Regions from separate parts of the Aminipila terrae genome, predicted to be linked through region 3. Evidence: riboswitches for the same ligand, from Rfam matches in the RefSeq annotation. Region 3 holds a riboswitch; each other region holds the start of a gene.

Region 1 (9,241 bases), 1.4 Mb from region 3:
GATTAAAAGATAAGAATGCCGATGTGAAAGCAATGCCAGTTACTAAAGAAGGCAGGACTTTTACAGACATTAAGGGGCATAAAAATCAAAAAGCAATTGAAGCTTTAGCTTCCAGGAGTATTATTAACGGTAAAACCGATACTGCTTTTGAACCAGATGCAACTATGACTAGGGCAGAATTTGCAACTATTGTGGTACAGGCACTTGGACTTACCCCAAAAGCTGACAATGTATTTAAAGATGTGCCCGATAAGGCATGGTATGCAGGCTATGTAGGGACTGCATACAAATATAAAATTGTAAGTGGTATATCTGCAACAGATTTCAATCCAAATGGAAGTATTACAAGACAGGAAGCTGCAAGCATGGTAGCCCGTGCGGCTGCTTTGTGCGGCATGAATACAAATATGGATGCAGCAACCATACAGAATACACTTGCACAGTTTACGGACTATGTGGATGCAGCCTCATGGGCCAATAGTGCATTAGCATTCTGTTATAGCAATGATGTTTTAGACAAATCTGATTTGACAATTTCCCCTAAAGCACCAATTAAACGCTGTGAAATTGCAGAAATGTTATATCGTATGTTAGGTAAAGCTGATTTAATGTAGGAGATAAGATTGTGAAAATTACTAAGAATAAAATCTATGCAGCACTTGCCATCATTGCTGTATTGTCGATTACATTCTTGTGGGGCGGAGGGTTTGCTAAAGGCAGCCCTTCCTCTGATTTAAAGAGTAAAGCCACTGTAGAAGCATCGAAACAAGATGAAGTGAGCAAGGGTGCGGTCGCTGTAGACACAGAAAAAAAGGTCGCTACGGTTACAACACAAGAAGCCTTAAAAACTGAAAAGGCAGTAGAAACAACAAAGCCTGCGGTAAAAACTGCAGAAGTTAAAGTGAATAAAAAAGATGTGGCTTATAGTGAATCCAAAGGAATGGCAATTGATCCATCAACGGGAAAAGACAAATACCAGACGGATCCAGTACCAGACGGAAAACCTGTACCAGTAGAACCAGGGTCTGTTAGCGTGACTAAGAATGCAAAGACTTGTACTATGTCTATTGAATGCAAGACTATTTTGGACAATATGAACAATCTGAATAAAGAAAAAGTGGAATTAGTCCCAAAAGACGGGGTTATCATGCCTGCTACCACTGTAACTTTTTATGAAGGGGAAAGTGTATTTAATCTGCTTCAGAGAGAGACCAAAAAGAACAAAATACATATGGAGTTTTCCAATACTCCAATTTATAATTCCGCTTATATAGAAGGAATACATAATCTCTATGAGTTTGATTGCGGAGAATTATCAGGATGGATGTATAAAGTGAATGGATGGTTCCCTAATTATGGATGCAGCCGATATCAGATAAAGCAGGGAGATGTGATTGAATGGGTTTATACCTGTGATCTGGGCCGCGATGTTGGGGCGGATTTGATGAAAAATAAATGCTATGCAGATGCATTTTCTTCTTATCATCCCTTTGTAAATTTTTTATACTTTGCCTTGGTACTATTTTTTTCTATGGTATTGATGCATCCTGTCTGCTTAACGGTTTCCCTGATTGCAGCATTTTGGTATTCAATTTATATTAAAGGTAAAAAAGCGGCAAGATTTAATTTTTTAATACTCCTTCCTATGTTGGTTGTAACGGCTATTATTAATCCGGCATTTAACCATGCGGGTATTACCATTTTAACCTATTTGCCTAATGGAAATCCCTTGACTCTGGAGTCAATTTTATATGGAGTCGCAGCAGCTACTATGCTGGCGGCGGTTATATGCTGGTTTTCCTGTTACAATGAGGTCATGACTTCCGATAAATTTGTATATTTATTTGGCAGGATTATTCCTGCATTGTCATTGATACTTTCTATGATACTCAGGTTTGTGCCCCGGTTTAAAGCCCAGATAAAAGTAATATCTAATGCACAAAAATGTGTTGGTAGAGATGTTTCTAATGGAAGCGTTATACAACGGGCAAAAAACGGGATAACTATTTTATCTATTATGGTGACATGGGCCTTGGAAAATGCCATTGAGACGGCAGACAGCATGAGGAGCAGAGGCTATGGACTGCCGGGAAGAACGGCATTTTCTATATTTCATCTTGACTCCAGAGATAAAAAGGCATTAGCGGCCATAGCAGGATTAGGACTTTGCGTACTGGCAGGTCAGATTTTTGGAATTCTCTATTTCCGATATTATCCTTCTATGAAAGGGAATCCCTTAGAAATATTTTCATATTTTCCTTTTATTGCTTATGCCGGATTATGTATCGTACCAATTATTATTAATGAACAGGAGAAAAGACAGTGGACAGCTACTCAATTAAACAGTTAAATTTTTCTTATCCTGAATCACAGAAACAGATATTAAAAGACATTAATCTAACCATCTCTCAAGGAGAATTTGTTACATTATGCGGACCTTCCGGTTGTGGTAAGACCACTTTACTTCGTCAGCTAAAACCTATTTTGTCACCTCATGGTGTCCGGGCCGGCCAGATATTGTTTGAAGGAGAAGAACTTGAAAATTTAGACCAGCGAATGCAAAGTTCCAGAATTGGATTTGTGCTGCAGTCACCAGATAACCAGATTGTTACTGATAAGGTATGGCATGAGCTGGCCTTTGGGTTAGAAAGTCTTGGATATGATACACCTACCATTCGGCTCCGGGTGGCAGAAATGGCTTCATTCTTTGGAATACAGACCTGGTTTTACAAAAATGTATCTGAACTGTCTGGTGGACAGAAGCAGTTACTGAATCTGGCTGCAATCATGGCAATGCAGCCTTCTGTACTGATTTTAGATGAGCCTACCAGCCAGCTGGATCCTATTGCAGCGTCAGACTTTCTGGCAACCATAGGGAAAATCAACCGAGAACTGGGGACTACAGTAATCATGACAGAGCATCGCCTGGAAGAAGTACTACCCTTGTCCGATCGGGTTATAGTAATGGATGAAGGCAGTGTGATTGCAGATGACTGCCCAAAGAACGTGGGGCAGGAACTTAGTAAGATGAAACATAAAATGTTTTCTGCAATGCCTGTTCCTATGCAGGTTTATGCAGCAGTTCCTAATAATTTAGAATGTCCTATTACCGTTAGAGAAGGCAGAGTGTGGCTAAACACATTTAAAGAGAGTAAACCTCTGTTGCCTTTAATTGAACAGAAATCAAAAAATGATAAAGAAAGTAAGAATGCTAATAGAGAACAATGGATGGTAGAGCTGGATCAGGTATGGTTCAAGTATGAAAAAGACTTGCCGGATGTAGTGAAAGGTGTAAGTCTCCAGGTAAAAAAAGGTGAACTATTTACTCTTTTAGGAGGAAATGGAACCGGTAAGAGTACGACTTTATCCTTGCTGTCAGGGATTAATAAACCATACCGTGGATCTGTAAAAATAGAGGGGAAAGTTCTATCGGATATACCGGATAATGAAAAATTTGGAGGCCTTTTAGGGGTACTACCCCAGAATCCCCAGGCTCTGTTTGTGAAAAAGTCTGTGAAAAAGGACTTACAGGAAATGCTTTCTTCAGTTCAAATTTCTAAGGAGGAAAAGGAGCAGCGAATAAATGCGGTGGCTGGATTATGCCAGCTAAATAGCCTTTTAGAACAACATCCTTATGACTTGTCCGGTGGTGAGCAGCAGAGAGCAGCTCTGGCAAAGGTTCTTCTTTTAAAACCAAAAATCCTGTTGCTGGATGAGCCGACTAAAGGTCTGGATGCGGAATTTAAACAAATATTTGCGGGTATTTTAAAAGGCTTAAAGGCACAGGGCATTACTATCATCATGGTAAGTCATGACGTGGAATTCTGCGCAAAGTACGCAGACCGATGTGCCATGTTTTTTGACGGAAACATAGTAACAGAGGGAACACCCAGGGAGTTTTTTAGCGGAAACAGTTTTTATACTACTGAAGCTAACCGTATGGCAAGACATCTGGTTCCGGAGGCGGTTACTGCGGATGATATCATTCAAGTCTGTGGTGGAAAGAAAAAACTTGAGATCTGTGAAATAAATCAGCAAATGAATTCTTTCTTTGATTTATTCACTTCGTATAAAAATTCAAAAGGAGACAAAATTAACAGCCAGAATATATCAAAGAATAAGCTTAAGTTCTTAGAGAAAAAAAAACAGCAATCTGCACAGGCAGCCAAAAAGAGACAAACCATTTGTGATCAGGTGGCTTTAAATGAGAGAAAGCTTTCTAAGAGAACTAAAGTAGCAGCAACAATGATTTTACTACTGATACCACTTACCATTTTTATTGGTATCTATTATTTGAATGACCGTAAATATTATTTTATTTCCATGCTGATTATATTGGAAACTATGTTGCCCTTTGTAATGATGTTTGAGGACAGAAAGCCTCAGGCAAGAGAGCTCATTGTTATTTCTATACTTTGTGCTATAGGCGTAGCTGGAAGATGTGCCTTTTTTATGCTTCCCCATTTTAAACCGATTGCAGCTATTGTTATCATTGCGGGGGTAGCCTTTGGGGGTGAAACCGGTTTCCTGGTAGGGGCTTTAATAGCCTTTGCCTCCAATATTTTCTTTGGACAAGGCCCCTGGACTCCGTGGCAGATGTTTGGATTCGGTGTAATAGGGTTTACGGCAGGGGTGCTTTTCCGGAAGGGAATATTGAGAAGTAATAAAATATCTCTGGCTATTTTTGGAGGCCTGGCTACGTTTTTTATTTATGGGGGATTTTAAATCCTGCGTCGGTTCTTATGTTTTATTCAAAGCCAACAGTGGAAATGTTTATACTAGCCTATATGAGAGGAGTTCCAGTGGATCTGGTCCATGCTACGTCAACGGTATTTTTTCTGTGGATTATGGCAGAAGCCATGCTTGAAAAGCTGGACCGAATTAAAGTAAAATATGGGCTGATACAGGAATGATTACATAAAACAATAGATAAATCAGATAAAGATACTGTGTAGAAATTTGTAGAATAATGTAGAAGATATCTTGACAATGATTACATATTAATGTTACCATTTAATAGTAAAACTTAATAAAGCATTTATGTTCTGCGAGGCTAAAATGTCTAACATGTTAATTGTAACTAAGGTGACCATAAGCTATGCAGCTAAGAGGGAAGCAGGTTAAAAGCCTGCGCGGTACCGCCGCTGTAAACGGGTAGTTTCTCCTATATGCCACTGAAATGTTTTCGGGAAGGCAGGAAGAAACGTTGATACGTGAGCCAGAAGACCTGCATAGGATGTTAGAAACGAACCGACGGTTAATCGGCAGAGTGATGAAAATATTTGTATTTTCTTTATACTATTAAACGTACTACATACAGAGAAAAACGGACTGTAGCAATATGCTACAGTTTTTTTGTATTATTAATTCTCTTGTTTTTGTTGTTGATAATAAGGAAATTTAAATATTAGGCACAGACAATAAGGGGGATATTACAGAGAAAACGGACTGTAGCAGAAATGCTGCAGTTTTTTTGTTACCTTTTTATGGGATGAAAACAGGTAAATAACTACTTGATAACGCTTACGCGATGATTTATAGAAATAAATAATGTTAATGAAGGAGAAAATGAAAATCATATGAAAAAGACAAATAAATTACTAAAAAGGGCTATGTCATTTTTATTAATATTAATTATGACATTTACCACGATACCCATGACTGCTTTTGCAGATAGTGCAGATTTGATAACAGTTTATGTGACCATAAGCGCGGAAGGTCAACTTCAATTTTCAAAAGATAGTGAAACTGGTATGGTACGAGTACCTATTACAGTATCAAAAGGAGCTACTGCCTTTGATGCACTTGTAGCAGCACATAATAAATATTATGAAGGAGATTATGTTGCTTCTGAAGATAAAGTATTTTCAAGATTCTGGGGAAACAATACTATGGACATTGGCTATTTTGTTAATGGTAAGATGGTACTAAATCGACAGAATCCAGTGTTTGAGGGGGATGATATAGAAGGGACAATTTATAATGATTATCTAACGGACATCTATGCACGTTTTGATAAGCAAAATGTTACTGTTGATAAAAATAGTGAGTTGTCTTTGACTTTAAAATATAATGATATTATCAATGGACCTAATGGAATGATGAATAAGGAGACTGTAAATAAGCCTCTTGCACAAGCTAAAATTTTAATTGGTGATCTGAGTACTGCTAATATACCTGCTAACGAAAGTGCAGAGTGGATTACTGATAAAGATGGAAAAATTACTATTTCCTTTGAAAATCCAGGGGTTTATTATGTTTCAGCTCAAAAGGAAGGGGTAAATATTATTCCTCCAATCTGTAAGGTGATTGTTACTGATCCTGTAAGTAATGAAGACAAAGAAGAATATGTCCGTGAAGATAAAGAGAAACTCACTTTTAGTAATTTTGGAGGAGAAAATACTTCAATAGATGATATAGATAAAAATTTAAACCTACCTGCCAACGGGAAAAGTGGCAACACTACTATTACTTGGACCTCAAATGATCAATCCACTATAAGTAATGATGGAACGGTTACTCAAACCATAGGTGAAAAAAAGACAGTTAAGCTAACAGCTAATATTGCTTATGGAAGTGTATCAGATACGAAATCTTTTAATATTACAGTTAAAGCAGCTAAGGATCCGAAGATTGTCAAAGATGAAGCACAGATGAAAGAAATAAAAGACAAGATTGCATCAGTTTATGCAGCTAAAAATTCTGAATGGTGGGGATCTTCTGCAACATGGTGGCAAGCCGTGGGAATGAGTGCCTATAAAAATACTTCTTCAGATACAATTAAGGTCGTATCCCCAGATGCTAAGCAGGCATTTATCAACAAGACCGTTTCTGATATTACAACTCTTGATAAAAAAGCATCTGTCAATGCCAATAAGTTTGCAAACGCCATCAATGGAATGAGTGCTTTTGGGTGTGATCCTACAGCGCTATGGACAGTAAACAAAACTAAAATAGATGCGGTCAGTCAATTAAAAAATATTAAGCTGGAAGATGCAAAGCAGGGTTGGTATTCGACAATAGCCCCTTATGTGCTGTTGTCATTAAATCAGGGAAACTACAATACTGATGACTTAAAAATAATATATATAAACTATTTGATTGATCAACTAAAAAATGCGGACTGGAGTTGGGGAGTAGACACCCCGGCAATGGTATTGCAGGGATTAGCTCCATACTACAACCGAGAGGATGTAAAACCTGAAATAGACAAGATAATATTAGCCTTATCTGAGAAACAGGACATTAATGGAAGTTACGGGAATCCTTACAGTGATGCTTCTATTATCATCACTCTGGCACAACTAGGTATTAATCCTGATACAGACAGTCGATTCATAAAAAATGGGAAAAGTGTAGTTGATGGTCTTTTGAGTTATAAATTAGATTCAAATGACGGATTTTACGTTACTGAAGGTAAGTATGATGAATATGCCACAGTCCAGGGCTTTCTGGCATTGATTGCTGCATCAGAAGTGATGGAAAATGGTCAGCCATACAATGTGTATGATTTCTCAAAAATAGCTAAAACGGATGCCTATGCCAATGGAACAGGGGGAAAGGAAGAAACGCCTAAAGATCCAGTGTCTGATAAAGAAATTAATGTGTCATTTATATTAAAATCAGATGCAGGAACCTGGATTCCTAAGACAACTACTACTGTGAAGTCAGATGCAACCGTATATCATGCATTTACTAAAGTTTTAAATGAAAAGGGATTTAATTATATAATATCAAATAAAAACTACGTATCTTCTATAACTAACCCATCAGGCAAGTGTTTATCTGAGTTTGACAAAGGAAAAAATTCAGGATGGCTTTATAGTGTGAATGGTAAAGTTCCTGCTAATGCATTGACCAAGTGTAATTTATACGATGGAGATAATATCGTATGGTACTATACCACGGACTGGACAAAAGATCCGGATGCAGTAGAGGCAGCTGGAGGAAAATCAGCTATTAAGGCTCTGGAAGAAACTGAAAAAGATAAAGCCACAGGAAAAACTGAAGTGCAAGCCACAACAGATAAAGATGGAAAGGCATTGGCAGAAGTAAAGACAAAAGATATTAGTGATGCTATAGAGGCTGTTGTAAAAGCCTCAGAAAAATCAGGTTCTACAGCTAAAAAAGAAGTGAAGATAGTGGTAAAGGCAGATGATAAGGCAAAAGAGGTAGAAACCAAACTGCCTAAAGACTCTATGGTGGAACTAAATAAGAAGGTTGATGTTGTAACTGTGCAAACCCCTCTTGCAGATATTGTTTTTGATAAACAGAATTTAGAGCTTATGTCAAAGAACATCAATGGGGATGCCAAGCTGTCAGTAAGAAAAATAGACATTGCTAAAGAAGGAAATATTTCAGAAGAAAGTAAGAGTAAAATTAAGGAGAAAGTCGGCAACAGACCAATTTTTGACTTTAATTTAACGGTAGGAGATAAGAAAATCTCTAATTTTGCAAATAATGTACAAGTTTCAATACCGTATACAGCAGCAGAGAGTGAAAATGTAAATGGAATTGTTGTTTATTATATAAACGACAGTGGAAATTTACAAACAGTTAAAGACTGCAAATATGATTCCAAGACAAAGATACTGACTTTTTCAACCAATCATTTTTCTAATTACGCGGTAGGTTATAATAACATTTCCTTTGATGATATATCAAAACATTGGGCAAAGGATCAGATTGTATACTTAGCAGCAAGAGATGTGGTAAAAGGTGTAAATAATGCAGGATTTGCGCCAAATGATAAGGTTACCAGGGCTGAATTTGTTCAAATACTTGCCAACCTGTCAGGGGCCGATTTAAGTAAATATGATGATTCTAAATTTAAAGATGCTAAAAAAGGAGTCTGGTTTGCAAACTCAGCAGCATGGGCAGCTGAGACGGGGCTGGTAACAGGAAATTCAAACAATGATGGTACGGTATCATTTAATCCAAATGAAAGCATTACGAGACAGGATATGGCTGTAATCCTTTCAAGATATATGACTAAGATTGAGCAAAAAAAACTCAGCGAAGTTAATAAAGAAGTGAAATTCTCTGACAAAGATCAAATCGGAAGTTATGCAGAATCAGCAGTAGCAGAACTGCAAAAGGCAGGAATCATTAGTGGGAAAACTGCGTACAACTTTGCTCCAAAAGAAAATGCAACAAGAGCAGAGTGTTCGAAAATGATTTCTGTTTTAATGCAGAATTATTTATAATTGAACAAGAACGAAAAAAGTAATATGCAATTATA
Region 2 (11,168 bases), 1.3 Mb from region 3:
CTTATATTCCTAACAAAGCCGTAACTACCGGTGTTGATTTAGCGCCAAAGTATGGAAATCCAGGTGCATATATTAAAGATGTAGGAAGCTATACCTCTTACAATCAGTATGATGAATACAAGGATGATAATGGACAGTGGTGGGGTGAATCTGTTGGAGCAGGCTGGAGTGCATATATTACACCAGCTGGTGGTACAGAAACATCTGCAGCTGAATACTTAAGCAGAATCCAGCTTCATGAGGGAGATAAAATCAGATTCGATTACAGTACTTATGATTACACTTGGAAGATTGACGGACCTACAACGAAGTAGTATTACTAAGATTTTATCCCAATATGGAAGACGGCAGATTTTTATAACTGCCGTCTCTTTTAGATATAATTTAAGATAAAAATCAGATTGAAATTCTAGAAAGGTTTTAGAATATGATAAAACGAAAAATAGCAGTGGTATTAATTGTTGTAATGCTGATATCACAGTTGGGTATGGGATTTAGTTTTGCAGAAAGTAAGCTAGAAAATGAGTCTGTAGAAAATCAGAATACTGTTCTTTTGGATAATGTGGAGATGGAACAATCAAACAAGGGAATATAGAGAAAGAAGCTACTAAAGATATTGGGGAAAATAAGGACACAGATAAGGAAAAAAATGAACAGATACAAGATGAGCATGAAAATAAAATTTCTGGAGAAACTGATATACAAAAAACAGGGGAAACAGATAATTCAGATATAAAGTCAAATGAAAAAATAAAGTTGCTGTCAGAAGAGGCACCACAGGAAGGAAACGTGCTGGAAAGTCAGCTGGATAAAGTGACAGCATATTATAAAAATTTGGGACAGGACACAGAACTCTCAACACCCATGGAAGGTGTAGCCCGTTTTGCGGTTGGCGAAAGAGCCAGTATGAAGGCTTTAAAAACAGCATCGCAGATGGAAGAGCAATACCATTTAAAATATCGTGAAATAAGTGACTTAAAATTTGGAGAAGCTAACGCTTCGGATACTTTATCTGAAACGACAAATGGAGTAAATGCGCAAACCTGGCTGGCACAGATTATATTGGATATCCTGGCAGCAGGTGGAGATCCTGCAGATTTTCAGGGGCATAACTATATACATGAACTGCTGAGTTCTCAGTCTGGGGAAACAGGATATTTTACAAATATTGAAAATAATACTAATCCTAAAGCCGCAGATGGTCTGGCTTTATTAGCACTAAATGCATATTGGGGCGATACCTGGCCTGCATATGGAGTGGATAGAGGTAAAAATATTTGTTTAAATAATATAAAATAAAGGCAACTACTGCCCTTGCTGCTTCAAACTCTTCTGCAGGGGAAATCAATAGCTTTAGAACAGCGCAATGGGGACTAAGCAATAAGATTCAAAACATTACCTTTTACAATAACTTCTGGCTGACACAGGGACTTTCTTTAGACAATTCGGAAGAAGCAAAATCGGGTACTGGTAAGTTAGCAACTGCTTTAGCAACACTAAAAGCTTCAGGAAAAACTGTTTATACTTCTCAATGTGAGACAATGGCAGCCTATATCGTTGCAAAACTTTCAACAGGGCAAGCGGTTAGTGAAGATGAGTGGAAGAAACTGGCGGGTTTCCAGATGGAAGACGGGCAGTATAAGCGCACGGCAAGTGCTTCATCAGCAAATGGAGAAGCTACTGCTATGGCTGCCATTGCTTTGGATTATGGAAAACGACTGGAAAGTGATGCAAACGCAAAATCAGTTTTTCTAAGACTGGCAGAAGCAAATCAGGCAGACCGTACCGCTGGAAAAGAAGCAGAAGAAGCAGTTTTTAAAACTGTGGCAGATTTAAAAACCACCGTGGATTCTGCGGCAACAGTAGATGATATTGTTGCTCTTATTAAAGAAAAAGAAGATACTGTTTCCTTAGTATCCTCTAATGAAAAAGTGGTTTCCTCTGCAGATAAAGAGGTTCATCCACTCCAACCGGGGGAGCCGGATAACACGGTTCAGCTAAAAATTATCATCAAAAGTGGTAACTGTGCAACGGTAATCCGGACAAAAGTTTTTAATATAGAACCAGAGGATAAAACATTTCCTTTTGGAAAAAATATGGAACTGTTAAAACAGTACTATAAAAGCTATCCGCTGGATAAAGCAAGCAAAGGCATTAACAAATGCCATCAGGCATTTTCGCTGGCTTCGTTAATGAATGATCCCCAGCTTGGAGGTATAGCGGACAATACACAGTTCTATGGCACAGGTGGGTACTATAGCGATGATGTAACTTTTAGGAACCCTGAAGCAAGTGCGGTGCTTGACTGGATTGCCATGGACAAAGATCCAAGGCAGTATATAAAGGTTTATCCCAGCACAGGATTGACAGAGCAGGCAGATTTAATTAGTGAAATGATATCTGGACAGTACGATAATGGGAGTTTTTCTAATCCTTCTTCAACACTCGGATATCCTGTAAGAAATTGTGTTGTAAACACAATGGCACTAGAGGCTTACTTCGGGGGAAAAGACTGGGGAAATGAGCAGCAGGCAGGAACCCATTATGGCAGAATAGGAGCTATTGAAGACATATTCTCGCACATGATAGATGCAAAAGATGACAAGTATGCAGAGGAACGTCAGGATATAAATGTAGAAGGTGGGCGGGCTTTAGCTGAGATTGACAGGGATGGATCTTTAGAAATTGATGGGCAGGTAGATCAGAGTCTTGCGATTATTCTATTCAGCCGCTGGTTAAATGATGGTACGCAAATTACCGTTAAGGGGGAGACAAAGCCGTTAAAAGAATTTGCGCAAAAAGAAATAGATGGAATTTTAAAGACTTTAAAGTTCGTTTATGATTTGGATAACTCAAAAAATTATGGAACAGAGGAATATGCCTATTATATTTCAGCTTTAGTTGCCAGTGGTCACAAAGATAAAGTGGATGAATACGGACTTTGGAACAAACTTCGTAACGGAAGAGCAGATAATGGAGCATTTTATATAAACCCAGTACATGATGATATGCCGTGGGATCCTGCAACCATGGGGGTTGCCATGGCCATGGGAGATTACCAGAATGGCAAGTCTATTTTGGCTTCCATGACTTATGATACTTCCATACTTACTGATGCAGAGGCTGTACAGAAAGATACCAACAATATCAAACTTCCAGACATTGCAACAGAAAAAATCTCCCTGCCTGTAAAAGGGTATTACGGGAGTACTATAGTATGGGAATCATCCAATTCAGATGTAATCAATTCTTCCACAGGGAATATAGTCAGACCAGAGCAAGGCCAAATGGATGCAGTCGTTTCGTTAACCGCTAATATTAAGCGAGGAGAAGCATCCCAGACAAAAACTTTTCTTGTAAAAGTGCTGGCAATTGCTGACCAAAACAATGAAAAAGGAACAGAAGACTATGATTCATTATCTATACCACTGTTTGTTACAGGAGATATAGAGCTGCCTACAACTGGGAAAAATGGAAGTAATATTGTGTGGGAGTCTTCTAAACTTGAGACTATTACAAATGAAGGTAGAGTAACTTTAGGAGATACAGACACAAAATTAACACTAAAGGCAACTGTAACAAATGGAACTTTTATTAAGGTAAAAGAATTCCAAGTGACTGTATCCAGGCAATTGTCAGATGACGTGGTGGATAAGGCTGTTGCTCAACTTCGCTCCTACTACAATCATAACAGAGATTTGACAAGCTCTTATTGGGATATTTTTGCAGCTAAATCCGTTTTGGGCGATGACTTTGATAATTATAACTTTAAATTATATGATGTAAAAAGTCATAGAGCCTCTTCTACTTGGCAGGGAACAGATTATGGGGCTGTTGTTCTGCAGATTTTAGCTCAGGGAGATAACCCTATAATTATCAGGGAGAAAACTATGTTGAAAAATTACAGAAATTTCTAGATGAAAAAAGCTGGGGAGCATGGGGCAGCCCTATTTGGGCAGCTATGGCTTTAGACGCAGCGGCAGCTGATCCACAGGCACATAAGTACAATAGAAATAGTATAGAAGGTTTTTTCAAAAGTCAACTAGGTGATTTGCAGTATGGTCCAGACCTTGCAGGATGGTCTTTAATTCCAATGGCAACCACTATGATGCGTAATGGAAATTCCGATACAACAGATGAATTAAATAACTTCATCGCAACATTAAAGGAAAAGCAAGAAAAAACGGGGATAAATAAAGGCTTGTTTAATACAGGTGGAGTAGATGGCGGAAGTATTGCATTATCCAATGGCTGCGTAGTAAGTGGCTTTACGGCTATGCAGAAGGCTGGTGTGCCAGGTTTTGATTTGACTAACGAAGAATGGAAAAAAGATGGCACTGGAGTTCTTGATACGCTGTATAACCAAGAGGTTGCTGGGAAAACTGATGTGAATACACAGATAGCCATTGAATTTGGAGATGTATATTACGGTGATAGTGTATGGAGAAGAATAGGGGTTAAACCTGAACAATTTGAAGAAACAATAAAAAGTGCAGGAACCCTTGTGACAGATGGTGACGGTAAATATACAACAAAAAGTTTTGACACTTTAAAGAATGCTTATGAGGCTGCATTACAGGTTAAAAATGATGCAGATAGAATGAAGAATTACTATTTTGGACAAAGTTATTTTAACTTAAAAGATGCAGTTGACGGACTGAAAGAAAAAGGCACTGCAGAGATATCCATTTACGGTAAAACAGGAAACAGCAAGATTTTAGAGAATGCTTCTGTACACAAAAGCGGAACTATATTGGATGTGTTACAGCAGACAGCTTTGGAAAATAAGATAAGCATTACTGCTGGCGATAAAGCTATTCAGGAGCTGGGAGGTGTTAAAACTGATGGTAAAGGGCAGTGGTATGTTTACAAAAAAACAGAAGATGGAGATGGTATCCGGATTACAGAGCCATTAAACCAGTATAATGTGGAAGAAGGAAGTTATTTAATATTTAAGTATTGTGAAGACCCTTCAAAACTACCAGATAATTCAACTTTAAATCAGCATTTGGTATACGATGCAGCTCAAGCATTGAAGATTGGTGGGGCCATTGATTCGAGCAATGAGGTCACAGGAGATTTACTTCTAACCAATGACGGATTATTTGGTACTTCTGTTACATGGCTTCCAAATAAGTTGTTTGCCATTAATGAGAACGGTAAAGTAACTAGGGATGCCAAAGAAGATATCATTGTGCTATTGACCGCAAAAATATATTTAAATGGGACAAGCACTCAGAAACAATTTACAGTAAAGGTAAAATCCTTAAATGGTGATTCTCCGGTTGTACCAACTTCAAAAAAAGCATATATCAGTATAGATGGTCCGGTAGGTGAAAAATGGGGTGGCAAATACGCTAAAACCGAAATAGAGATTGAATCCGGTGAGACGGCTTTCAGTCTGTTAGAAAAAACAGGAGCATCATTAAAGGTAGACAAAAATACTAAATATGGTGTTTACATAAGAGGAATTAATGGGCTGTCTGAATTTGACAGGGGCAATCAAAGTGGATGGATGTATCGGGTAAACGGAAAGTTCCCAGGACATTCAGCTGCTCTGGAACGAGTCTACCAGAATGATTATGTGGAATGGCTTTATACAAAGGATTTAGGACGTGATGTTGGGGGTATATTCCTGGAGTAGAAGGGAGTAAAGGTTCTATAACAGGAGGAACACAAAAAAATACCAATAATGTCACAGTTACAACTACAGCCACAGCAACTCTGAATGATACAACAAACGAAGCGAAGGCTGTTTTAAAATCAGATGATATAACCAAGGCACTAAAAGAATTACAGGATAAAGTAAAAAGTGCGCAGAAAGACGGAAAAACTGAAGTTGTACCAGAATTGAGAATAGACGTAAATTCAGACAGTAAGGCTTCATCAATAGAAACAATTATACCTAAGTCTTCAATAGTTACCCTGTCAAATGGTTTTGTGGAGGCAATCACTTTAAATACGGTCATAGGTGAAATAACTTTTGATAAAGATATTATAAAGGGCCTGACTAAGAATGTGGAAGGAGATTTGAGCATTAGTGTGGCAAAAGCAGAAGAAGGAAGTGCTACGGCTAAGCTATCATCTGCAACCGATGAAGTCAAGGCAAAATTAAAAGGCAGACCCGTGTATGAATTTACCGCTCGGAACGGAAGTCAGACCGTTTCTCAACTGGGTGGAACAGCCACTGCCACTCTTCCATATATTCTTGGAAATGGTGAAAAAGCAGAAGGTGTTGTGGCGTATTGGTTAAATCCTGATGGAAAGCTTGAAATTATTAAAAATGGTCACATGACAGATGACAGCAAGTATTTTGTTATGGAAAATAATCACTGGTCCACCTATGTGATTGGTTACAATGAAATAAAATTTGCTGATACTATTAATCATTGGGCGAAAAACAAGATTTTATATCTGGCAGCCCGAGATATCGTTAAAGGAAAAAGTGACACAGTATTTGCACCAGACAGCAATATAACAAGGGCAGAGTTTGTACAGATTCTTGCTAACATGAGTGGAGCTGATTTGAGTAAATACACTGGTTCAAAATTTAAAGATGTATGGGAAAATGCATGGTATGCAAATGCTGTGGCATGGGCAGTTGAAAATGGCATTGCAGGTGGTACAGGAAACGAGAAATTCTCACCATGTGCAAATATTACAAGGCAGGATATGTCTGTAATGATTTCAAAATATGTCGCCAGTATTTCTAAGAAAACTCTTCCAGAAACGAATAAAGCCTTGAAGTTTGCTGATGATTATGAGATAGCCAGCTATGCAAAAGATGCTGTTACGGTCATGCAGAAAGCAGGTATCATAAACGGAGAGAAGAATAACTTAGGATCATATAACTTTAATCCAAAGAACAAGGCAACCAGAGCAGAAGCAACTGCCATGATTGCAAATTATATGAAGTAATCATTTTAAACACCTTAAGCTTGTTTTATCAGACTTAGGGTGTTTCTTCTCTCTTCTAATTGACAAAGGTAAAATTTGTTGATAATATGAAATAAATAGGGAAAAGAGAAATTAATAAATAATGTAATTTATGTTCCGTTAACAGTTGATGCTGTTAATGGCTAAGATGGAACTCCGGTTAGAATCCGGGACGGTACCGCCGCTGTAAGTGAGGAGTCCGAGCCGCAGCTCTTTAGAAAGAGCAGTCACTGAGTGAAAACTTGGGAAGATTGGCAAAGGGTGATGATACATAAGTCAGAAGACAAACATAAATTGAATATACTTCGGTAAGGGTGAAGGCTTGCTTATATGCTGCAATTTTAGCATGTATAGAGCCCATTAAAACATATACAGTTAAAAACGGAACTGTGACTTTATTAGTCACAGTTTTTTTGTAATCGTATATAAATTAATAATATTAAAGATGAGGTTTGAATATAGGAAAAAAGGGAGGAAGGATAATATGCTGGAAAGCAAAACACAACTGATGGATTTCTTTAAAAAGCTGACACAGGAAAGATCTCTTAAAACGGAGATGGAATTTTATAAAGAACTCAATGAAACGATGCTATGGGTACCTGATGTTTCTTCTGGGCATGGAAACAACAAGAAGACTTTTGCTCTGTTAATGACTGCAGATGGAAAAAAATTAATTCCAGCTTTTTTACATAAGAAGTCAAATTTGGGCAGATTTAAAGAAGAGCAATTGATACAAATACCCTATAACAAGCTTAAATATATTATAATCGATGCTGAACCAGAGATAAATGGAATTGCCATTGCTCCTTATGAAGAAAACATAGTTCTGGACAAAAATTTAATGGATATAATAGATTCCCAGGCAACAGGAATGAATGTTCGAAGAGAAGAATATACTGGGCAAATGAGCCTGAGAATGCCAGACAGTGTACCCAGCGGAATGACATCAGCCTTAAAACGGTTTTTTGAAAGAAGTCTTGAGGTTGAGGCTGCCTGGTTAATGAAAGTCATGGGAGAAAATGCATATGGAGAGCATTGGATGCTGCTCATTGATTTTTATGGGGAAAAGAAGGAACTGTTCCCAAGAGTTGCAGATATAATGAAGGGATACATGAAACAAGGGGAGATGTTCGAACTTGTTCAAAAGACCAAAGATCTTATCGTTAAAGAAATAGAACCAGCAAGGATATATAACCGAGTGAGTAATAAAAATTTATTTTAACCCAGAATCAGGATAAAAATATAATTAGTTGTTGAAATATCCAAAAATTCTTTATAGAATAAAAGAGACTTAAATAAAACAAAAAAGATTAAGTTAAGCAAATGTAAAGGTTAGGTTGGATATGAAATGGACTGAAAAGCAGGCCGAAGCCATCGGGCTTAGAAATAAAAATATGCTGGTTGCGGCGGCGGCAGGTTCTGGTAAAACTGCTGTTTTAGTTGAAAGGATTAAACAATTAATCATAGATGAAGGTGTTTCTGTCAATGAGATGCTGGTAGTCACCTTTACTAATGCAGCAGCAGCAGAAATGAGAGAAAAAATCGTTCAGGCTGTAACCTCTGAGATTGAAAAGAATTCAGGAGATACAGCTTTTTTGCGTAGGCAGTTGAACATAATATATAAGGCCAATATCAGCACTTTCCATGCCTTTGCACTGGAAGTTATACGAAGATTTTTTCATGTGATTGGAATTGATCCTGATTTTAAGATCTGCGATGAAGCTCAACAGATCATACTTCAGGCAGATGCAATGGATGAGCTGTTTGAAGAAATGTTTGAAAAGGATAATGTTGATTTTACAACGTTCTTGAACAATTATGCTTCCAGCAAAAATGAAAATGCAGTAAAAGAAATGATACGGGAAGTATTCCAGACTATACAAAGTGTACCCGAACCGTGGGAATGGCTTGAAAATAGTGTAGAAAATTTAGCCATGGATGAAGAAAATTTTTTACAATCCGGTTTATTCAAAGAGATAAAGGAATATGTAGAAAAAGAACTTTTTTATGCCAGAACAAACTACGATAAATCTATTGAAATTTTTGAAGAAGCGGGAGCAGTAAAGTTTGCGGTAAAGTGCAGGGAAGACTTAGCAGCTATTGATGAAGCCATTGAAACTTTTGAATCAGGTAATTTTCAGAAGTTTGGTGAAAATCTTGGCAAAATTTCTTATGCAAGAATGGTAACCACGAAGGATGAAAAAGAGCCCTTTGATGAAGTTAAAGAGTTCGCAGCAATATACCGTGAACGATGCAAAGATGCGCTGAAGGAAATAAAGCAGAACTATTTTTCACGGCCTTTGCATGAGTACATTGAAGATATGAATAAAGTTCATCCATATGCAAAGACACTGGCGCTGTTGGTAAAAAGGTTCAGTGAGCATTACAGGCAAAAAAAAGAAGAGAAAAAACTGATTGATTTCAATGATATAGAACATTATGCTTTAAAAATATTAAAGAATGAACAGGCAGCGTGTGAATACAGAAATAAATTTAAATATATCTTTATTGATGAATACCAGGACAGCAATGTTATACAGGATACCCTTATCGCTGCTATCAAAGGTGAAAATAACTTATTTATGGTTGGTGACGTAAAACAGAGTATCTACAAATTCAGACTGGCAGAACCGGAAATTTTTGTTGAAAAATATGAACGTTTCAAGAAACAGGAAAACCAACAGGATGAGAAGATAGACTTAAATGTAAACTTTAGAAGTAAAGGTAATGTTATAAAAGCGGTAAATGATTTATTCGCAAGACTCATGGAAGGCTATGATGGTGATGCAGCCCTGTATAAAGGGGTATCCTATGAGGGAGAGCTTGATTATCCGGCAGAATTACATCTGGTAGATCAGAAAATTACGGAGGATATGGATGTTGATGAAGAAATCCGTGAACTGAAGTCTGCAGAAATGGAAGCTTTCATAGCTGGAAAACTTATCAAAGAATCTTTAGGCAAAAGCATCTTTGATGCAAAGAACAATATAGAAAGACCTATGACAAAGCGGGATATTGTCATACTTATGAGAGGACAGAAAAACTATGCGGATAAATTCCAGCAGGTGCTTACAGAGATGGATATACCATCCCATATAAATGACAGTGACGGATATTTTGATACCCTTGAAATTCAGATATTTTTAAACTTATTAAGAATTATTGATAACAGAAGACAGGATATTCCTTTAATAAGTGTATTACATTCCTGCATTTTTGATTTTACTGTGGAAGAACTGGCAGAGATAAGAAGTAACTGCAAGAATACATCCTATTATGAGGCATTTTACAGATATGCAGCCATAAATCCGCATATTCATAGCACTTTATCAGAAAAATGTATTGACGTACTAAAAAAACTGGCAGAGTGGAAACAGGTTTCTGAATTCATGCCACTAGATGAATTAATCTGGAAGTTGTTATGGGATACTGGATACTTTACCTTTGTGGGGCATTACCAGGGGCAGACAAAGACAGGCAAATCTCAGAGCCTTAATAGATAAGGCTGTTCAGTTTCAATCATCCCAGATGAAAGGTCTTTACGGCTTTATTACCTATGTTGATGCTGTCAAAGATAAAAAAGTCCCCATGGGCCAGGTAACTCTTGTAGGGGAAAATGATGATGTTGTCAGGATTATGACCATTCACAAGAGCAAGGGATTGGAGTTCCCAATGGTTATTGTAGCGGGTATGGGAAAAAGGTTTAATAATGCCAATTCCAGAAAGCCAATTGATTTGCATAAAAACATTGGACTTGGTATTCGTTACATAGAAAGAGAAAAACATTTTTATAAAAAAACATTACTTCAGATGGCTATTGACAACAAGAGAAAACAGGAGGACATGGAGGAAGAGGTCAGAATTCTTTATGTGGCACTGACCAGGGCACAGGATAAGCTTGTATTACTGGGTTGTGTAAAGGATCTGGAGAAATACCAGGAAGCAAAGACTGGTATGGATGGACCGGATGTATTCAGAGCATCCAGTTACCTGGATATGATTATGCCAGTTATTTCAGAGAGCAGTATTTCAGTATATCACCATAATGCACAGGAAATTTCATTTGATAATGTGAGAAACCATGTAAACAGGGAGCAACTCAGGGAATTCCTCAATAACATAGAAAAAGAACAGGTGAAGAATGAACAGATGGCAGGTTTTGCGGAGATTTATGCCCAGATTGATAAACAGTTATCTTTCAAATATGGATTTGACTATGCCAGATTGTTAAA
Region 3 (11,168 bases):
ATCTACTCCACAGGTAGTATGGGATAAGCAAATTACACAGTGCTCAGGCATCCAACTATCCTCTCCTTACCTGGATACTGATAACCGATGCATTTATGTGGGAGCATCAGGATATAATCAGAAAGCCTATAATGATGGGCTGGCATTGACTGGAGGAGCCATAACAGACGGCTGGACGGTATCTTCTGCAGGGACTGCCATGGAGGATGGAAAGGTAACCGTATCGGGTAATCAGACTGTTACTTTGACCCAGACAAATGTAAATCTGACTAAGGGTGACACTCATCGCTCTGCTACCTGTGTAAAAATTAACGGAAACAATGTGAATATGACTATCACTGCTAAGCTAAATGGAACTATAGTTGGAAGTGAGTCGTTAAACTCTTGCAATTTTATTGATGGACGTTTTTATTTTAACCTAATGTTTGGGCAACAATTTTCAACAGCCGAATCCGCTGTAAATACAGGGACAAATAATATTTTGGAATTTACCTATGAAATTTCAGAAAATGACAGTAATACTGTGGAGATTGAATATTGCCAGTTGTATGAACAGAATAGTTCTATTACAAAAGTAGCAAATATTGATGAAGAACCTATTACAGAATGGTCCTTAAATATACCAGATAATGCAGTAATAGGCACTCCTATTGTGAAAAGTGGAGAGTATCTATACTTCGGCACATGGTCAGGGCATTATTTAGGAACTTATTATCAGTATGATCTTGATAATGAGGAGTTAAAAACTTTTAATCCAGGCAATGGCGGCTTTTATCGGGCAGGTGCTGTAGTAGAGGGTAATTATGTTTATTTTGGTGGAGACAAAGGATATCTTTATGCTCGTCCGGTAGGTAATGATTTTGACAATACTTCGGAAGGGAGCGTTATCAATTTGTCAACTGTAGGAGGAGTGGAATCAGGGAATGTGCGCAGCACTATTTCTCTGGTAGACGGACATCTTTACTTTACCAGCCAGGGTGGTTATTTATGGAGCTTTACTCCTGAAGAAGGAATCCCGACTTTAGACTGGAAAGCTCAGCTGGCAGGAACCTCTACTTCTACTCCAACAGTAGTAGGAGATAATATTTATGTGGGTTACTACAGTGGATTTACTGCCGGAGGCGTCCAAAAGGTAGCCAAAACAGGAAACCATGAAGTTTCTTCCGTCGCAGAACCGGGACCTGTACTAAGCTCTATATTAGTATATACAAAGGGTGGAGTAGATTACCTCTATTTTACTACTAATTCTCGAACTGGAGCAGGCTATTGTTTCAATGGAAGCAATGGAGCAAAAGTATGGCAGACACCTGGAGAGACCTATGCATTGCAGGGTATGGCTTACAGCGGAGGTGTACTGACTTTTGGAAATGATAATGATAGTTTTTATGTAATAGGAGAAAGATATGTGCCACCGACACCGCCTGAGACATCGATACCTAATAATACAGGAGAATTATTATGGCCTGCAGATTCATCTGAAGTAACGCTGTGGTTTGGACAAATTGATGAACAGTATACTGCGGTAAATAAAGGGATGAATATTCAGGGTACGGCAAATAGCAATGTCTATTCTGTCTGCGATGGTGTAGTGGCATATAAAGGTTATTCATCTACGTACGGCAACCTTCTTTATGTAGATTTTAAATACAACAATATTACAATGCAAGTAAGATATGGACACTTATCCGAAAGTTCAAGTTGGGGATGTAGTTAAACAAGGTGATGTAGTTGGACAAATGGGACGAGACGCTAACACTGGGAAAGGATTAATTGAAATTGTTTTCTGTGAATCTAAGGATAGCAAGCCATGCGATAAAAATGGCAAGAACATTCAGTTAGTAGACCCCATTCAGTATTTAGAGAGACCAATGAGTGACATTTCATATCTGGAGAAAGACATGACCACTATGTTAGACACTACAGGGTTAGGAGATACACCAGTTTACCCTTCTATCATTTGGCCATGGGAAGACAAAAATGATCCAGATATAAGGTACAGGGAGAATAAGGATGTTAACATTGATCAGGCATATTTAAGAAAACTCATAGTTGAGTATGGAAGAGAAATCGATAAGACAATTACACATAAAAATATAGAGAAAAATGGAATCATTACGTATGATGCAAAGAGCGGTATCACTACAGTGAAATTAAACGGTAGGAGTAAAAGGTATGGAGTTTCCCTTGGAAATGCTCAGATAAAGAACAACAGAATGATTGTGAATCGGGAGCAGGTTTGGTACGATTTAATAGGAAAGACATATCATTCTCCAGATGGGGGAACATGGTATGCGGATAAAACAAGTCCGATATTTGGAGGAGTATGGCAGTGCGTTTATTTGCCGAAAGATATTGCTAATGATTTATATTTAATAACGGAGGGCACACATATTGAAAAGGTTCTGTATGATAAAGCAGCAGGAGCGTGGGATGCAGGAACTGCGGCCGCTTTATCAGGATTTTGTACTTGGGTATACACAGAATATGGTGTTACTATATCCGTTGCCAGGGCTAGTTTTCTGGCAGGAGCAATTGTTTGCTGCTATGATCTTTCAAAAGCTTGGGAAAGAGACTGTTTTCGAGAGGCAGTCATGCAGTGTGGTGACAATGAATTTGTAAGAATCTCTTTTATAATTACAGATGGTGGTATCGTAAATACATACAGAATTACAAAAGAGATTAAAGATGTGTACCGGTATCAGGGAACATTTAAACCGGGGTATTATGAAAGTTATTCTAAGGTAAAGAAGTAGGGGAGATATATGAAATACAGACGCAGATTGGACGTGGTTATTACTATTGTTGGTATATTTACACTAATTTTTTCCATGCTTGCTAGGAGGGGAGACGCACCGCAAACTTTTGCAAGACTGGGAATTAATATTAACTTTATATCATCGCTAATTCTGGGTAGTATACTTTTTTACTGGACTTTTGAAGCAAGAGCGTATAAAAGATCTTTACTGGAATCCATAGCATGTTTCCTATTAAGTATAAGTTCTTTTTTATTGGCAATCTGCAGTTATTATACAACATGGAAATTTAGTGATATTAGTTTGATGATCATTATTGTTCTGTCTATAGTAGCAAGCACTATTTTTTGGCAGTCGAGCATAGGAATAAAAAAATTGCAGGCATAAAGACTGATAAAGATTTAAATCAGAATTAAGGAGATAGGCTAAACTGCTTTAGACTTTCTTAGCAAGAGCTAAGGCTATTATAAAACTTATATATAATCAATAGATTAGAGAAGTAGAACGTTTTAGAGGATTGGCATACAATGAGTTAGAATAAGATTCGGATGCTGTAGGAAACATCATTATAATTAAAACTGTTGGAGGATGGTTATATAACCTTCCAACAGTTTTAATTTGTGGGCGGTATTTGATAAAAAATATAAGAAATATTTAATTAAGAATAATGTTGAAATATAGAAATTAAAGTGATATTATAGTTGGTGAAAATATAAATATTTACATTTTATATATAATTATGAAATTTCGACAATATTAAACAAATTTCGACAAGAAGAGCTATTCAATTAAATAAATATCTATGTCTGTCGGCGGGAGCCGGCAGCTAAGAGGGAAGCCGGTGAGAGTCCGGCACGGACCCGCCGCTGTAAACGAGGAGTTCCTGCCCATTCATTTGCGTGACGCAAATGTCCACTGAAAGCAAACAAAGCTTTTGGGAAGGAGGGCAGAAATGTGGATACGTAAGTCAGAAGACCTGCATGGATTGAAGAAGTAACCGGTTACGAGGTAAATGACCAGGGAATTGTATTTTAAATTCATTTTTTAAAATAAATTAAGAAAACAGTGAAAACGGACTGTGGCAGATTTGCTATAGTCTTTTTTTGTTGTCCAAAAGAGAAAGGGGGTGAGCATTATTAAAAAAAATATGGCAATTACGCCGTATAAATATTTGTTTTATTATCTAATATCAAAGGAGGAACAAAAGAAATGATAAAATTAAAGCTAAGAAAACCGTTAGCAACCCTTATGATTATAGCTATGGTCATGAGCATGGGGCTCACTGCATACGCTGCAGACTGGCCAACCTACCAGGGAAATGATATTCACAACGGGATTATCAATGCAGCACCAACCAACGGAAGTCCAAATGTCACACGTATTGATCTGCCGAAAAATGGATCCGGTTGGGATGGTGTGGATTCAGCAGCTGTTATGGAAACCAGAAATGGAAATACCTTTGCTTATATACTTTATGACGGATATAAAGTTGCAAATGATAAGGGTGGCGGCAGGCTAGCTAAAATAGACTGTTCGGCATCTACTCCACAGGTAGTATGGGAAAAGCAGATTACCCAGAGTTCAGGATTCCAACTATCCTCTCCTTACCTGGATACTGAAAACCGATGCATCTATGTGGGGGCATCCGGATTTAATCAGAAAGCAAATAACGATGAGCTGACATTGACTGGAGGAGCAATCACAGATTGGTCTGTATCTTCTGCAGGAACAACTTTGGAAAATGGTAAGGTTGTTGTTTCAGGTAACCAAACTGTTACTTTGACTCAGACAAATACTAATTTAACTAGTGGTGAGACTCATCGTTCTGCCACTGGCGTAAAAATCAACGGAAGCAATGTAAATATGATTATTACTGCTAAGCTTAACGGTACTACAGTAGGAAGTAAGACCTTAAACGCTTCTAACCTAATCGATGGACATTACTATCTGAATGATAATTTCCAATCTACGGCAGAATCTGCTGTAAATACAGGGACAAATAATACGCTGGAATTTACCTATGAAATTTCAGGAAATGATAGCAATACTGTGGAGATTGAATATTGCCAATTGTATGAACAGAACAGTTCTATTACAAAAGTAACAAATATTGACGAAGAACCTACTACAGAATTGTCTTTAGCAGTGCCAAACAATGCACAGATCAATACTCCTATAGTAAAGAATGGGGATTATCTGTATTTCGGAACATGGTCAGGAAATGCAGGAACATATTATCAGTATGACATGGATAATAAGGAGTTAAAAGAATTTAATCCGGGTAATGGCGGTTTTTATTGGGCTGGTGCTGTTGTAGATGGAGATTATGTTTACTTTGGTGGAGATAAAGGTTTTCTGTATGCTCGTCCGGTAGGTGATGATTTTGATAATACTTCAGAAGGAAGTGTTGTTAATTTATCCACTATAGGTGGAGTGGAATCAGGGAATGTGCGCAGCACTATTTCACTAGTAGACGGACATCTTTACTTTACTAGCCAGGGTGGTTATTTATGGAGCTTTACTCCGGGAGCAGGAACACCAACATTAGACTGGAAAGCTAAGCTAGCAGGAACTTCTACTTCTACTCCAACGGTAGTAGGAGATAATATTTATGTAGGGTACTACAGTGGATTTAGTGCTGGAGGCGTTCAGAAGGTAGCAAAGGCTGGAAATCACCAGGTTTCTAACGTAGCAACACCGGGACCAGTACAAAGCTCTGTATTGGTATATACAAACGGTGGCGTAGATTACCTATACTTTAATACAAATTCTGGAACTGGAGCAGGATATTGTTTCAATGGAAGTAACGGAGCAAAAGTATGGCAGACACCGGGAGATACCTATGCATTGCAGGGTATGGCTTCCAGTGGTGGCGTGCTGACTTTTGGAAATGATTATGATCATTTTTATGTTGTAAAATAATAAAGAATGATAGATAGGCTAATCTGAGCAACTATACAAAACAAGAAAAGGATGTGCCCCCGCCTAAGGTGACGGACACATCCTTATTTAAAGTAGAGGATGGTAAAAACAATGAAGCATAGAAAGAGAAACTTTCTTTTGAGTTTAGTGCTATGTATGGCTTTGCTTTTGGGACAGGTGATGCCGGCAGTATGGAGCTATGCAGAAAGCGATATCACAGTGCAGGCAGGTGAGACGGAAAAGATTCAATTAAACGAAGCAAAAGGGACGGATTCTTCTATAGATATTACTGAAAGTGAAAAACAAGATATGAATGAAGGTACAAATTCTGAAACAGACACGAAGGACGGGAGTGTAACCCAAGATAATGAGAGCAAAGTTGATAGTGACAAAAATGAAAAATTTACTGTTGAGGAGAGTTTAAAAGAAAATACAGAGACAACCGGCAGCAGTATTGATACAACAGCAACAACAGGGAGTGCTGTTGGGGAAGATAAAAAACAACAGACAGCAGTATAAATACTGAGACTGAACCAACCGAATCAAAGGATACCTTGAATGAACTGCTTGAGGATAAAGTTGTTGAGCCAATTATGGAAGTTCTTGAGGAGGTATTAGGCGGACCGGTCAATATAAAGGATTATGATGCAAACTCAAAATCAAAAGAATATTTTATTGAAGATACAGAGGGATTAAAAAAATTGAGGGAATTGGTCAACAGTGGAACTAGCTTTGAAGGAAAAAGCATAAGCGTGACCAAAGAAATTAATTTGCAAAATGAAGAATGGATACCTATAGGCACGGCGGCAAACCCTTTTGGCGGAGTGTTTGATGGGGGCGACAAGAAAATAACTAACTTAAAAATCGAAACTTCAAGCTTGGAATATATCGGGCTTTTTGGATATATCAAAAAGGCAACTATTCAAAATGTAAAGACTGAAAAAGGTAGTATAGAGGGAAATACATCAGAAAAAAACTTATATGCAGGAGGCCTTGTAGGCTGTGCAGAAGAAAGTAAATTTGTTAATTGTGGTAATACAGTAAGTATTGTGACTTTAAATTCCATTATAGATGCCAGAAAAAATGAAACTCATACTGGAGGCCTTGTAGGGTGTGTAAAAAAGAGTGATTTTACGAATTGTAGTAACAATGGAAATATTACCTCTTCATCAGAAGCACAGAAAAACTTGACACATAAAGGAGGAACAGGAGGAATTGTAGGTTCCGTGGAAGAGGGTAGTTTTACAGATTGCATAAATACAGGAAGAATTGAAGGAGGCTGGAAGACTGAAAAAAGTATTAAAGATTATCCATCAGGAGGGATCGTTGGAAAAATTAAAAACGGCTTGCTAAGCCGTTGCCAAAATAATGGAACAATTCATATTACTGGTCAGAATATAGGAGGAATAGCAGGCAAGTCAGAAGTTGACCAAGATAAGCCTGCTCTGTTTAGTGAATGTAAAAACAAAGGGGAAGTGGATGTAAAAGGCAGATATGTTGGAGGAGTGATTGGACGAGGAGAAACCGTCGATATTACAGCTTGTGAGAACCAAAAAAATATACAGGGCGAAAGTTATATTGGAGGCATAATTGGTGATTTAAGCAAAAAATCCAGTATCAAAGAGAGTTGTAACAAGGGGGAATTAAAGCATTAAAAGATATAGCGGGTGGAATAGCTGGTTCTGCGGGACAGTGTAAAATTCTGAAGTGTCATAATGATGGAGTTGTCTCGGCAGTTAGCTATGCCGGAGGCGTGGCTGGACAAATTGTTTCCAGTGAAGTCAGCAATAATTATAATATTGGAAACATCAATGCAAGCAAGCAGAATGCAGGAGGCATTTTAGGAAAATACAGTGATAGTAAGCTTTCATCATGCTATAATGTGGGAAATATAGAATCAATAGGTTCAAAAGGAGGGATTGTTCCAAGTGCTTCTAGTAACGTTTTAAATTGCTATTTCCTAGAAAACTGTTTAGTAGGTCCAACAGATGCAAAGTATGCTATAAGTAAACCTAGCGATTCCTTTTCTATTGGAGAGGTTGCTTACCTTCTAAATACTCAAGTGGAAGGAAACCGTTCCGATATTTGGGGTCAAGACAAGGAATATCCTGTTTTTGCGGATAATGAACATCCTTTGGTATGCAAAGCCGTCTTAAAGATTAATAAGGCAGAAGAGCAAACTACTGGTGGTTCTGTCATGCTGGAAAACAGTACAGAATCGGGGCAATATCTGGTAAAGAAAAATCTTACAGTAAGAGTAAAACCAGATGAAGGCTTCTTTTTGAAGCTTCTTAGCTTAAATGATGGTAACGGAAATAAAGTAAATAAATCCAGAGAAGATCAAAGTGACGGAAGCATTATATTTACTTTTGAAAATCCAGGTAAAGATATAACTGCAGAAGCTACCTTTGAGAAAAAAGGTGAGAATGTTCCAGATGAACTGAATATTATCTGGGATTTAAATGGAGGGACTGTTACTAAGGGAACAATGCCTAAACGTATAAAATATGGTGCTGTTTTAAAGGAACCTTCAGTTGAAAAAAAGGGTTATACGCTTATGGGATGGTATGTTGGTGAGAATCCCCAACCAGAGAAAGAACAGTCTTATGATTTTGATAGTGTAGTGACTGGAAATCTTACCTTAACCGCCATATGGTGTGAAGATGCTTTATATGTAACTTTTGATCCTAACTATGATGGAGCTGAATCTGAAGAACCTACACGTTTTGCCTTTGGCGGGAAATTTCAGTTGAAAGAAATAAGTAGACCAGCTCCTGAAGGAATGGAATATAAGATGCTGGGCTGGTATACCGAAAAACAAGACAAACAAACAGGTACAGTCAAAGGAACAAAATGGGAAAAAGATCAGGAAATTACTCAGCGTGGAAATCTGACACTTTACGCAGCATGGGAAAATGTAGATTTATTTGAAAACAACACAATAGAGAATCCTTTTATTATTAAAAATGCGGAAACTTTAAAGGCATTGGCAGATAAAGTGAACAATGGAAACACAAAAGATGGATATAATTGCAAATATTTTAAATTAGGAGAGGATATTGATTTAAAAGAAATTCAACCATGGACACCGATTGGAACAGCAGAACATCCATTTCAGGGCTATTTTGATGGTGATTATCATATTATTTCCAATCTGAATATCAATAATCCGGAGCAGGATAATCAGGGCCTTTTCGGGTATGTGTTAGGTAACGGTCAGATTAGAAATTTGTGCTTAGAAGATGTAAATATACATGGAAAAAGCAATGTAGGTGGCATCATCGGAAAGATGGAGGATTGTATTCATAGTTTTAAAAATTTAGGAGTAATAAGTGGTACTATATCCGGAACGGCGAACGTAGGTGGCATCATCGGAAGTGCTATACAAAAAAATTATAACTGTAAAGAGCCGTATACTTTAATGTTTAATTCAGCTAATATAACAGCATCAAGCGGAGCAGTAGGAGGAATAGCAGGAAGCATAAATACGAAAAATACAGCAAATGGTTGCTTTAATACTGGGAAAATTTCTGGAGAACATGCAGGAGCCGTTTCTGGGACAGGGTATGCAGGTAATTCGGATTGTTATTATCTCGATACCAGTGTCACAAATCCTGTGGATCGAGAGAGTGCCCAAGCAAAAAATGCTGAGTTCTTTAAGAACGGAGAAGCAGCATATACGCTTGACCATGGAAGTCAATTGGCTCGCACAGAATATTGGAGTCAGGGTGAGAGCTTTCCCATTTTTGCTGACAGCGAGAATAAAGCGGTATATAAGCTATCACTGACACAAGGAGAAAATGGTACTATTACTATAAGCGGTTTAAATGACAAATCCTTTAGATATGTAAAAGCAAATACAAAGGTAGATGTTACAGTATCGGCAGATAATAACTGGCTTTTAAAGCAGTTAAAAGTAACAGAGATAAAAACGGGAAAGGCAGTAGAAACACAAATAAAGGCAGGTAGAATAACACAAGTATCTTTTAATATGCCTACGGCTAATGTGTATATAACACCCATATTTGCACCTAAAGGGGAAGGGAATCTTAACATAAAATATGATTTGGATGGTGGAGCTTGGGGAGATTATACGGATCCTTCAGCACAGATTCCTTTTGGTACAGTGCTTAAACAGCCTTCTGTCAATCCTCAGAAAACAGGTTATGATTTCCGAGGCTGGTATGTGGGAAATCAAAAATATAACTTTACAGAAGCGGTAACAGAGGATGTAACTTTAACCGCAAAGTGGAGTACCCACGGTAAATTCATTGTAAGTTTTAATCTAAACCGGGAAGGCTGGTCAAAGGAAGAAATACCAGAGCAGTTTAAGGATCAGGAGATTGAGCCAAATGGAAAGGTAAACAAACCTGAAAATCCAAAATGGGTGTATAAAGATAAACATACGGCGTATAAATTTTTGGGCTGGTATACAGAACCTGTAGGAGGAAAAGTATGGGATTTCTCTAGTAACGTCATAAAAGAGGATACGGTTCTTTATGCCCAGTGGAAAGAAGTAGATGCTATGTCAGCGGGAACTTTAGAAGAACCATGTATTATTGATTCTGTTGAAATGTTGCAGTATCTGGCGGAGTGCGTGAATGAAGGCAATAGTTATAAAGGCTGTTATTTCTGTTTAATGTCAGATTTGGATTTAAAGGATATTCCTTCATGGACACCAATCGGAACCGAATCCGCTCCTTTTTCAGGACACTTTGATGGAAATGGTCATGTTATTCAAAATCTGACTATTAGTGAAAAAACAGATTATGCAGGTTTGTTCGGTAACATAAGCTTTGCTGAGGTGAAGAATTTAACTTTAAATGAAGTAAAGATTGAAGGCGGAAATTACGTTGGTGGGATTGCAGGAAAGGCAGAAGAGAGTTCACAAGATGGTCTCTGTGGCAGTCTTTTAAATTTAAGGGTCGATGGAACTATAACAGGAACAAATCAAGTTGGCGGTATTGCAGGAGCTATAGGTGGAGTTAGTCTTTCAAGCTCGAACTTCAGTGGAACTGTAAAAGGTACCAATCAAGTTGGTGGCCTTACGGGAGCCGCAGGCAAAAGCGATTTCTTGGGATCCAACTTTAGTGGAACAGTAACTGGTGCAAATCAAGTTGGCGGTATTGCAGGAGAGACTTATGGGGGAAAGCTGAATGATTGCAAAGTCAGTGGAAGCATAAAAGGAGAAGATAAAGTAGGCGGGATTTCTGGAAAAATAAGTTTTTACGAAAACAAACAGCAGGTTGAAAACTATGGAGCTAACATAGAAAACTGTTCCAATGAGGCAAATGTTGCAGGCTCCAATTATGTAGGCGGTCTGGCTGGATACGGTGAAGATATTAGAAATGTATATAAAGTTTATAATCAAGGAACCATTTCCGGACAGGATTTAACGGGTGGCCTTCTAGGACGGCTTTCACAAGGTGCTGTAAATGAAAAGGAATTTATTGTTTCCCTTTGCTACAATACGGGAAAGGTAAAGAGCACTGC

The links. Region 3 has a riboswitch for cobalamin ahead of Ami3637_RS08915 (PQQ-binding-like beta-propeller repeat protein). Riboswitches for the same ligand answer to the same signal wherever they lie in the genome.
Region 1: another riboswitch for cobalamin. It lies ahead of Ami3637_RS02410 (S-layer homology domain-containing protein); the one in region 3 lies ahead of Ami3637_RS08915 (PQQ-binding-like beta-propeller repeat protein).
Region 2: another riboswitch for cobalamin. It lies ahead of Ami3637_RS02495 (enhanced serine sensitivity protein SseB C-terminal domain-containing protein); the one in region 3 lies ahead of Ami3637_RS08915 (PQQ-binding-like beta-propeller repeat protein).

Annotation. Positions count from the first base shown of each region.
Region 1 covers NZ_CP047591.1:511,290-520,530, reverse strand. The annotation lists gene Ami3637_RS02430 (S-layer homology domain-containing protein) at 1-614, shown strand, start outside; gene Ami3637_RS18160 (DUF4430 domain-containing protein) at 626-2,350, shown strand; gene Ami3637_RS02420 (energy-coupling factor transporter ATPase) at 2,323-4,725, shown strand; gene Ami3637_RS17205 (hypothetical protein) at 4,743-4,913, shown strand; cobalamin riboswitch at 5,067-5,249, shown strand; gene Ami3637_RS02410 (S-layer homology domain-containing protein) at 5,580-9,206, shown strand.
Region 2 covers NZ_CP047591.1:535,772-546,939, reverse strand. The annotation lists gene Ami3637_RS02525 (hypothetical protein) at 1-314, shown strand, start outside; gene Ami3637_RS02520 (hypothetical protein) at 428-595, shown strand; gene Ami3637_RS02515 (hypothetical protein) at 757-1,299, shown strand; gene Ami3637_RS02510 (immunoglobulin-like domain-containing protein) at 1,542-3,917, shown strand; gene Ami3637_RS02505 (DUF4430 domain-containing protein) at 3,962-5,644, shown strand; gene Ami3637_RS02500 (S-layer homology domain-containing protein) at 5,851-6,918, shown strand; cobalamin riboswitch at 7,032-7,243, shown strand; gene Ami3637_RS02495 (enhanced serine sensitivity protein SseB C-terminal domain-containing protein) at 7,421-8,158, shown strand; gene Ami3637_RS02490 (UvrD-helicase domain-containing protein) at 8,280-10,439, shown strand; gene Ami3637_RS02485 (3'-5' exonuclease) at 10,465-11,168, shown strand, end outside.
Region 3 covers NZ_CP047591.1:1,860,609-1,871,776, forward strand. The annotation lists gene Ami3637_RS08900 (hypothetical protein) at 1-1,714, shown strand, start outside; gene Ami3637_RS08905 (hypothetical protein) at 1,674-2,753, shown strand; gene Ami3637_RS08910 (hypothetical protein) at 2,763-3,140, shown strand; cobalamin riboswitch at 3,539-3,751, shown strand; gene Ami3637_RS08915 (PQQ-binding-like beta-propeller repeat protein) at 3,963-5,675, shown strand; gene Ami3637_RS08920 (hypothetical protein) at 5,787-6,194, shown strand; gene Ami3637_RS08925 (hypothetical protein) at 6,230-7,330, shown strand; gene Ami3637_RS08930 (InlB B-repeat-containing protein) at 7,429-11,168, shown strand, end outside; gene Ami3637_RS08935 (InlB B-repeat-containing protein) at 11,136-11,168, shown strand, end outside.